Regions from separate parts of the Bradyrhizobium sp. 62B genome, predicted to be linked through region 1. Evidence: riboswitches for the same ligand, from Rfam matches in the RefSeq annotation. Region 1 holds a riboswitch; the other holds the start of a gene.
The links. Region 1 has a riboswitch for cobalamin ahead of ML401_RS12660 (DUF1636 domain-containing protein). Riboswitches for the same ligand answer to the same signal wherever they lie in the genome.

Region 1 (4,206 bases):
CCTCCGCAGAGGCCGAGGACGTGGCCGCCCCGGCGATGATGCGCGAGCAGGTCGATGTCCCAGCCCTGCGCACGCAGGAAGTCGAGATCGCCGCGGGTGGACTTCGAGCCGGGGATGATGACGAGCCTGACGTCGCCGGGGATTGCTTCGCCGGGGCGCACCATCACGAGATCGACTGAAGGCTCGAGCTTGAGCGGATCGAGATCGTCGAAATTGGCGATCCGCGACAGCGCGAGGCACGCGATCTTGCACTGGCCCGGCTTGCGCGCGTCGCTGAGCCCTAGCGCATCCTCGGCCGGCAGCTCGCCGGCGCGGGCAAACCAGGGCAGCACGCCGAAACCGCGCCAGGCGTTTTTTTCTTCGATCAGCCTGTAGCCGTCGTCGAACAGCGTGGGATCGCCGCGGAACTTGTTGATGACAAAACCTTGGATCATCGCGGCATCGTCAGGATCGATCACCGTCTTGATGCCGACGAGCTGCGCGATGACGCCGCCGCGATCGATGTCGCCGATCAGCACGACGGGCACGTCGGCCTTGCGCGCAAAGCCCATATTGGCGATGTCGGCCTTGCGCAGATTCACTTCGGCCGGACTGCCGGCGCCTTCGACCAGCACCAGATCGGCGCGCGCCTTCAGCCGCTCAAAGCTCTCCAGCACCGCGCCCATCAGCGAGGGTTTCATGGCCGCGTAGTCGCGCGCACGCGCCGTCGCGATGCGCTTGCCATGCACGATGACCTGCGCGCCGACATCGGTCTCGGGCTTGAGCAGCACCGGGTTCATGTCGGTGTGCGGCTCGACGCCGGCCGCGAGCGCCTGCAGCGCCTGCGCGCGGCCGATCTCGCCGCCATCGACGGTGACGGCCGCGTTGTTCGACATGTTCTGCGGCTTGAAGGGGAGCACACGCAAGCCCCGCCGCGTGAAGGCGCGCGCGAGACCGGCGACGATGAGCGACTTGCCCACGTCCGAGCCGGCCCCCTGAATCATCAGCGCCCGTGCCATCGACTTCAGAACTCGACGCCGGCCTGCGCCTTGATGCCGGAGCGGAAGGGGTGCTTGACCAGCGTCATCTCGGTGACGAGATCGGCGATCTCGATCAGCTCGTCCTTGGCGTTGCGCCCGGTGAGCACGACGTGAGTCGTCGGCGGCTTCGAGGTCGTCAGGAACTCCACCACCTCGGCGATGTCGAGGTAGTCGTAGCGCAGCGCGATGTTGATCTCGTCGAGCACGACCATGCGCAAGCTCTCGTCAAGGATCAGCTCCTTGGCCTTCTCCCAGCCGGCGCGCGCGGCGGCGATGTCGCGGGCGCGGTCCTGTGTCTCCCAGGTGAAGCCTTCGCCCATCGCGTGGAACTGACAGAGCTCGCCGAAATGGCCGGTGAGCAGGCGCCGCTCGCCGGTGTCCCAGGCGCCCTTGATGAACTGCACGACGGCGCAGGGGAAGCCGTGAGCGACGCAGCGCACGATCATGCCGAAAGCCGAGGAGGACTTGCCCTTGCCGGCGCCGGTGTGGACGATGATGAGGCCCTTTTCGCCGCTCTTGGTCGCCATGATCTTGTCGCGGGCGGCCTTCTTCTTCGCCATTTTCTGGGCGTGCCTGACGTCGGTGTCCTCGGTTGTTTGGGTATCCGGTTCAGGCGTCATGGGTCCCGGTCCTTCGGCTTGACAAGAGGCGGCCACCGGCAAATGGTGGCCCGGCGTTGGTTCCTGTCCTATGACAGGCGAAGAGGGAATGCGATAGGGTCCGAATCGGCAAGATTAGGGTCCAAAATGCAGCCGCCCCCGCGACCGTGACCGGAGAGATGCCCGAAGCCACTGATTCCCACGGGAATCGGGAAGGCGGGGATCGAAGGGCAAAACCCTGCTCCGCAAGCCGGGAGACCTGCCAGCGCGACGAGTTTTGGACCGGCGGACGGGGTGTTCCGCGACGGGGAAACGGACCCTTCTGAAGAATGGTCCGTGTGCCTCATCGCCTCCCGCTGATATCTGGAAGAGGCGATGACCGTCACACTTCATGTCTGCATCACCTGCCGTGCCGGCGAGACGCTCGGCGAGGGCGAGACGACGCCCGGCAAGCGCCTGCATGGTGCGATCCTCGAGGCCGGCGTGCCCGACGGCGTCAATGTGGTTCCCGTCGAATGCCTCTCTGCATGCAGCCAGGGCTGCTCGGTCGCGCTCAGCGCGCCCGGCCGCTGGTCCTATGTCTATGGCCGCTTGTCCGAGACGAATGCGCAGGACGTGGTCGCAGGCGCTGCGGCCTATGCGGCCGCGCCCGATGGCCTCGTGCCCTGGCGCAGTCGTCCCGAAATCTTCCGCAAGCAGTCGCTTGCCCGCATTCCCCCTGTCGCCGTCGTGCCGGAGGCCGCCGAATGAGCTCGCTCGCAAAAGTCCCTGTGACGGTGGTCACCGGTTTCCTCGGCTCCGGCAAGACGACGCTGATCCAGCATCTGCTCGCAAACCCCAATGGCAAGAAGCTCGCCGTGCTCGTCAACGAGTTCGGCAGCGAGGGCGTCGACGGCGAGATCCTGAAGTCCTGCGCCGACGCCAATTGCCCCGAAGAGAACATCGTCGAACTCGCCAATGGCTGCATCTGCTGCACCGTCGCTGATGATTTCATTCCGACCATGGAGCAGCTCTTGGCGCGCCCGGTGCGGCCCGATCACATCCTGATCGAGACCTCGGGCCTGGCGTTGCCGAAGCCACTTTTGAAGGCGTTCGACTGGCCCGAGATCCGCTCGCGCATCACGGTCGACGGCGTGATCGCGCTGGCCGATGCCGAGGCCGTCGCGGCCGGCCGCTTCGCGCCCGATCCTGATGCGGTCGAAGCGCAGCGCGCGGCGGACGAAAATCTCGACCACGAGACGCCGCTGTCGGAAGTGTTCGAGGACCAGATCGCCTGCGCCGACATCGTGCTGCTGACCAAGGCCGACCTTGCGGGCGCCGCCGGGATCGAAGCCGCCAAGGCTGTGATCACCGCCGAGATGCCGCGCCGCGTGCCGATGCTGCCCGTCACTGACGGCGCGATCGACGCGCGCGTGATCCTCGGCCTCGGCGCTGCCGCCGAGAACGATCTCGCCGCACGTCCCTCGCATCACGACGGCGAGGAGGAGCACGAGCACGATGATTTTGCCTCCGTCGTGATCGATCTCCCTGAGGTCGCCGACATCGACGCGCTGGTCGCCTCGGTGCAGAAGCTGGCGCGCGAGCAGAACGTGCTGCGCGCCAAGGGCTACATCGCGGTCGCGGGCAAGCCCATGCGCCTGTTGCTGCAGGCCGTGGGCGAGCGCGTGCGCCATCAGTTCGATAAGCCCTGGGGCGCGGGTCTCCGGCAATCAAAGCTCGTCGTGATCGGCGAGCATGGCGATATCGATGAGGCCGCCATCAAGGCAGGACTTGGTATTTCAAGGCTTGGCATCTGATGCACGTCGTCTTCCGCGAGAGCCGCGGTCTCGAGGAGACCGCGACGCCAAGAGACATCGGCCAGGACCCGGCCGATCTCGTGGTGCTCTCGTATTCGGATTCTGACCTTGCTGCCTTCGCAGCCGGCTGGCGCCGTGGCCGGAGCAGCCTGCCGTCGCTGCGGCTCGCCAACCTCGCCGAGCTGCGTCATCCGCTGTCGGTCGATACCTATGTCGAGCGCACGCTGTCGCAGGCGCGCGGCATTCTGGTGCGGCTGATCGGCGGCGAATCCTATTGGCCATACGGCCTCGCGGCGCTCCAGCAACTGGCGAAGGATCGCGGCATCGTGCTCGCCGTGCTGCCGGCCGATGGCCGCGACGACGTCAGGCTCGATGCCTATTCGACCTTGCCGGTCTCGACGCTGCGGCGCCTCAAGGTGCTCTGCGACACCGGCGGCCCGGTCGCGGCGCAAGCGGCGATTGCGCAGCTGGCGCTGGCCTCGGGACTTTATGCCGGGCCTGTAGTCGGCGACATGACCGTGCCCGAGATGGGATTCTACGATCCCGCGCGCGGTGTCATTGCTGCGCCGGCGGGCGGCGGGGGGAAGCCCCTCGCGCTGGTGACCTTCTATCGCTCCTATCTCACGGCCGCCGACACCGGCCCGGTCGATGCGCTGATCGCGGCGCTGCGCGAGAAGGGTTTTGACGCGTTCGGCGCGTTCGTCACCTCGCTGAAGGCTCCGGGTGTCGCGGGCTGGTTGCGCGCGTATCTTGCGACGAATCCTCCGGCGGCGATCGTCAACGCAACGGCGT
Region 2 (4,206 bases), 730 kb from region 1:
GGACGGCCCCGAGGACAGCCGCTCGTCGACGTCAGGCGTGCGGAAGGCGCGCGCGGCGCGGCCGAACAGCGAGACCACGTCATTGAGGCGATGCTCGGCTCCCAGATGCAGCGCATATTGGGTCTCCTCGCTGGTCAGCGGCGACGCGCCGATGTCGGCGTTGAACGGCGCCGCCGCGTCGAAATTGTCGCGTGCCGCAAGCCTGACGTTCTGCACCCGCGCCCCGTAGGAGATGTCGGTCGTGGGCGCGACTCCCAATGTGTGCTGGAAATAACCGGCGACCGTCTGCTGCCTGAGGTCGTAATTGTGCCAGGCGGCGAGCCCCTGCCCGGCGCCGCGGTCCTGCCGGAAGCTCGCATCGTAGTAGTCGATGCCAGTCAGGAGCTGCGACGGCATGCCGAGCAGCAGGCTCTTCACGCTGAGCCGCGGCGTGATCGACCACGTCGTCAGGTTGGAATCGACATAAGTCGAGGTGAAGAAGGCAGGAACCGGCGCCGGGCTGGAGAAGAACGCGCTCTGCTGCTTCTTGTCGCGCACACCGCCGTCGACGATGAGATCGACGCCGTTGACCAGGGTCTTGGTGAAGCCGGCTGTCGCGCTAATGCCCTGCTGGTTGGCGTAGTTGAACGGCGTGCTGGTGCCTCGGCGGCTGGTCTTGAGCTCGTCGAGGCCGATGGAGGGATCGACGGTGCGGCCGCCCGGCAGGCGCAGCTCCTGATTGTCGCCGGTGACCGTGAGAAACGCCGTCAGGCCCGGCGTCGTGTAATTGAGATTGCCGACGCCATTCTGCTGGGAATAGCGATTGTTGTCGCGATAGCCGTCGGTGCTGACGGCATTGCCGTAGAACGAGGTCGACCACGGCCCGGAATTGAGCGAGGTCGAGACATTGCCGAGCCTGGTGTTGAACGAGCCGAAGGCGGCCTCGATGCGCGCGGTCACGGGCGGTCCGCCGCTTCCGGTCTTGGTGACGATGTTGATCACGCCGCCGACCGCGTTGTCGCCGTAGAGCACCGCGCCGGAGTTGCCGCGCGTGATCTCGATACGCTCGATGGAATTGAGCGGGATGGTGGAGAGGTCCACCTGCGCCATGTCGACATCATTGAGCCGCCGGCCGTTGACCAGCACCAGCGTGTTGGCGGTGGCAAAGGCGCCGAAGCCACGCAGGTCCACGCTGGTCTTGGCGCCGATCTGGCCGCCATAGAACGTCGTGATCTGGGCTCCCGGAGTCTGCGTGGCGATGATCTCGGCAAGCGTCTGCGACGGCGCATGCGCGATATCCGCGGCCGTGATGACGGTCGTGGCGGCTCCGACGATGCCGCCGTCACCCGCGACAGCCTCGGAGCCCGGGCCGGATGAGCCGGTGCCATTGCCTGCCGGCGCGACATTCGCGGCTCGCCGCGGCCTCGTCGTCTCGCCCTCACCGATCGCCCTGGCCCGCGTGCGGTTCTGATCGTCGGGCTTGCTCACCTCGACCGGCGGCAACTGCTCGGCGACAGCATGCTGGGCGAAGGCGGCGGAGAGACCGAGCGAATGGAGCGAGACGGATGCGAACAGGCCTACGCTGAGGCGCCGGGCAGCAGAAGCGAGACGGGACAATGTTGTAACCTCGGTATGACGTCGGTGGCACGTCACAGCGAACGAGGTTTCACGGCAGAGCGATGGGCTGCTCCGGTGAAGCCAATGTCTGTACTCCCCGACCGACATCCTCGCGTGTGACCACGGCTGACGGCAGGTCTCCTGGCTCGCGGGTCGTTACCTTGCGTCGCCTTCCCAGGACCGAGATTCCCAGTGGCACAGGACGAAAGATTCACCGCTTACAGTTGCGGGGGCAGCCGTGGCGTTGAGACAAATCCCGGCGTTGGGACGTCCCGCACCACATTCCCTTTTGATCTCCATGAGGAGAACCGTCACGATCATCTACGTGCCGTTCCGCCGGAGAGTCAATCGGCCAGTCGGTGTAGCAACTGCGGCTCAAGTCCGCCCTCGCAAACGCTGGGCCTGGGCCCAGGCGGCAGCGACATCGCGAGGCGGAACATCGACGCGCTTGATCGGGGTCAATTCGCCGGAGGCCGAGACGATCGCAGTCTCCTCGCGGCGGCAGCGCGTGCAGACAAAGCGAACCTCATGCGGCGACGCCGACCAGCTCGACCGCTTCACATTGGCCGCCATCGGCCAGGCGTCGCAATGCGAGCACGACACCAGAAATCGGCCGGGATCGAGCATACCCATTCCATCGGACTCCGCGTCCTGCCCTCGTCTTCAATGGCTAACCCATGTGAATCGTTCCGGTGCCCCAGCACCGTCGGTTCCGTCAGGCCTCGTCGGCGACGGCATTGCGCAGCAGGCCGACCTTGTCGATCTCGACCTCGACGACATCGCCCGCCTTCATCCAGAGCGGCGGGGTGCGCCGCGAGCCGACGCCGCCCGGCGTGCCGGTGGCGATGACGTCGCCGGGCTCGAGCCGGGTAAACTGCGAGCAATATTCGATCTGGCGCGGGATATCGAAGATCATCTGATCGATGGTGGTGTCCTGCACCACCTCGCCGTTGAGCCGGGTCTGCAGCCGCAGCGGCCCGACCTCTCCGACCTCGTCGGGCGTCACCAGGAACGGGCCGAAGGCGCCGGTGGCGGGAAAGTTCTTGCCCGGCGTGAACTGATGGGTATGGCGCTGGTAGTCGCGGACGCTGCCCTCGTTGTAGCAGGCATAGCCGGCCACATGGCCGAACGCCTCGGCGCGGGGGATGTAGCGGCCGGCCTTGCCGATCACGACGGCGAGCTCGCCCTCGAAGTCGAGCTGGGTCGAGACCTTCGGGCGGATGATGTCGGTGAGATGCCCGGTCTGGCTGTTGGCGAAGCGGCCGAACACGGTGGGATTGTCGACCTCGGTACGCCCGGTCTCCTTGCGGTGGTTCTCATAGTTGAGCCCGATGCAGAGGATCTTGTCGGGGTTCGGGATCACAGGCAGGAAGGCGATGCTGGCCAGCGGATGGCGCTTCGCCCGGGCTGCCGCGGCGGCGACCTCGGACAGAACGCCCGCGGCGATCGCCGATTTGAGATCGGGATAGCGATCGCCCAGCACCGCGCCGAGATCGGCCACGGCGTCGCCGTCCACCAGACCCCATGACGCCACGTTGTTGATTTCAAAGCTTGCGAATTTCATCCGATGTCCCCCTGCTCCAACCGACCCTATCAGGTCGAGATGGCGGGGACGATGGCGGCCGGGGATGGCGCGGTTGCGATCCCTGCAAGGCAGCAGGCGATGCGCTCAGCGCGCGCCCTTGAGGCTGCAGGAGGTCGTGCAGGTGACGGTTGTGCCGCGATCGCATGATTTGCAGGCATTGACGCACTGGTTCATGTCGCGGGGGTTGTAGCTGTAGTTCCGCAAGGGACAGACCGGCGTCGAGCCGGTGATGTCCTGCTCCTGGTCGCAGGCCGCCGTCATGAGCGCGATGATGATCACGGCAACGAGGCGCATGGGATTGCCCTGTGAGGCATGGCAAAACGACGTTCACGGCGCACGCTGCATTGCAGCGAACCCCGGCCTTCCCAACACGGGCACAGCCGATCAGCGACGCCCGCATGCCATCAGGATGCGCGCCAAACGTTAAGAACGGATTGCAGCCGGCCTCAGGCCGCCGCCTGAGTTTCCGCCGCCTTGGTCGCGATCGCCTGCCGCATGTCCAGCGCCAGCTGACGGTACTGCTCCGAAAGCTTCAGATAGAACTCGCGCTTGGTGCTGTCGGTGGCGAGCTTGGCGATCAGCTCGCATTCGGCGGTGAGCGTCTCGAACCGTTCCAGCCTGTCCTGAAGTTCTGGCATCGGCGTGTCCCCATCAAACGCCACAAGGACACCCAACCTAAGCCCGGGAAATAGGTCACGGCGAACATCGTTATCCCGTAGAAATAATTTTTCCGGTGCGGCAGGCTATTTGCTGTCGAGGCGCCAGGCGCCGTCCCATCCCTGGTCCGGCGGGCTCGCCTCGAACTGCGCGATGCGGCCGAGCATCGTGCGCGAGGGGCCGTCGCCGGGGACGGCTTCGAGCGCCGCGCCAAAGGCCGCGCGCGCCGCATCGAAGCGCCGGGCGCGATAGGCGGCGAGCGCCTCGGCATAGTGCGTGCGCAAGCCAAATTGCGCATCCGTGAGCGCGCCAGCCCTCGCCATCACCTCGAAGATCGTCTGCGGCGCGGTCTGGCCGGCGACTGCCAG

Region 2: linked by a shared signal. The riboswitch ahead of ML401_RS16155 (TonB-dependent receptor) and the one ahead of ML401_RS12660 (DUF1636 domain-containing protein) in region 1 are both predicted to bind cobalamin.

What each region holds. Positions count from the first base shown of each region.
Region 1 covers NZ_CP092841.2:2,716,296-2,720,501, forward strand. Annotated here, with positions in the region: gene ML401_RS12650 (cobyric acid synthase) at 1-998, opposite strand, end outside; gene cobO (cob(I)yrinic acid a,c-diamide adenosyltransferase) at 1,004-1,639, opposite strand; cobalamin riboswitch at 1,680-1,900, shown strand; gene ML401_RS12660 (DUF1636 domain-containing protein) at 1,994-2,368, shown strand; gene cobW (cobalamin biosynthesis protein CobW) at 2,365-3,414, shown strand; gene cobN (cobaltochelatase subunit CobN) at 3,414-4,206, shown strand, end outside.
Region 2 covers NZ_CP092841.2:3,448,658-3,452,863, reverse strand. Annotated here, with positions in the region: gene ML401_RS16155 (TonB-dependent receptor) at 1-1,596, opposite strand, end outside; cobalamin riboswitch at 1,710-1,924, opposite strand; gene ML401_RS16150 (hypothetical protein) at 1,972-2,229, opposite strand; gene ML401_RS16145 (fumarylacetoacetate hydrolase family protein) at 2,312-3,160, opposite strand; gene ML401_RS16140 (hypothetical protein) at 3,266-3,475, opposite strand; gene ML401_RS16135 (hypothetical protein) at 3,628-3,819, opposite strand; gene ML401_RS16130 (adenylate/guanylate cyclase domain-containing protein) at 3,925-4,206, opposite strand, start outside.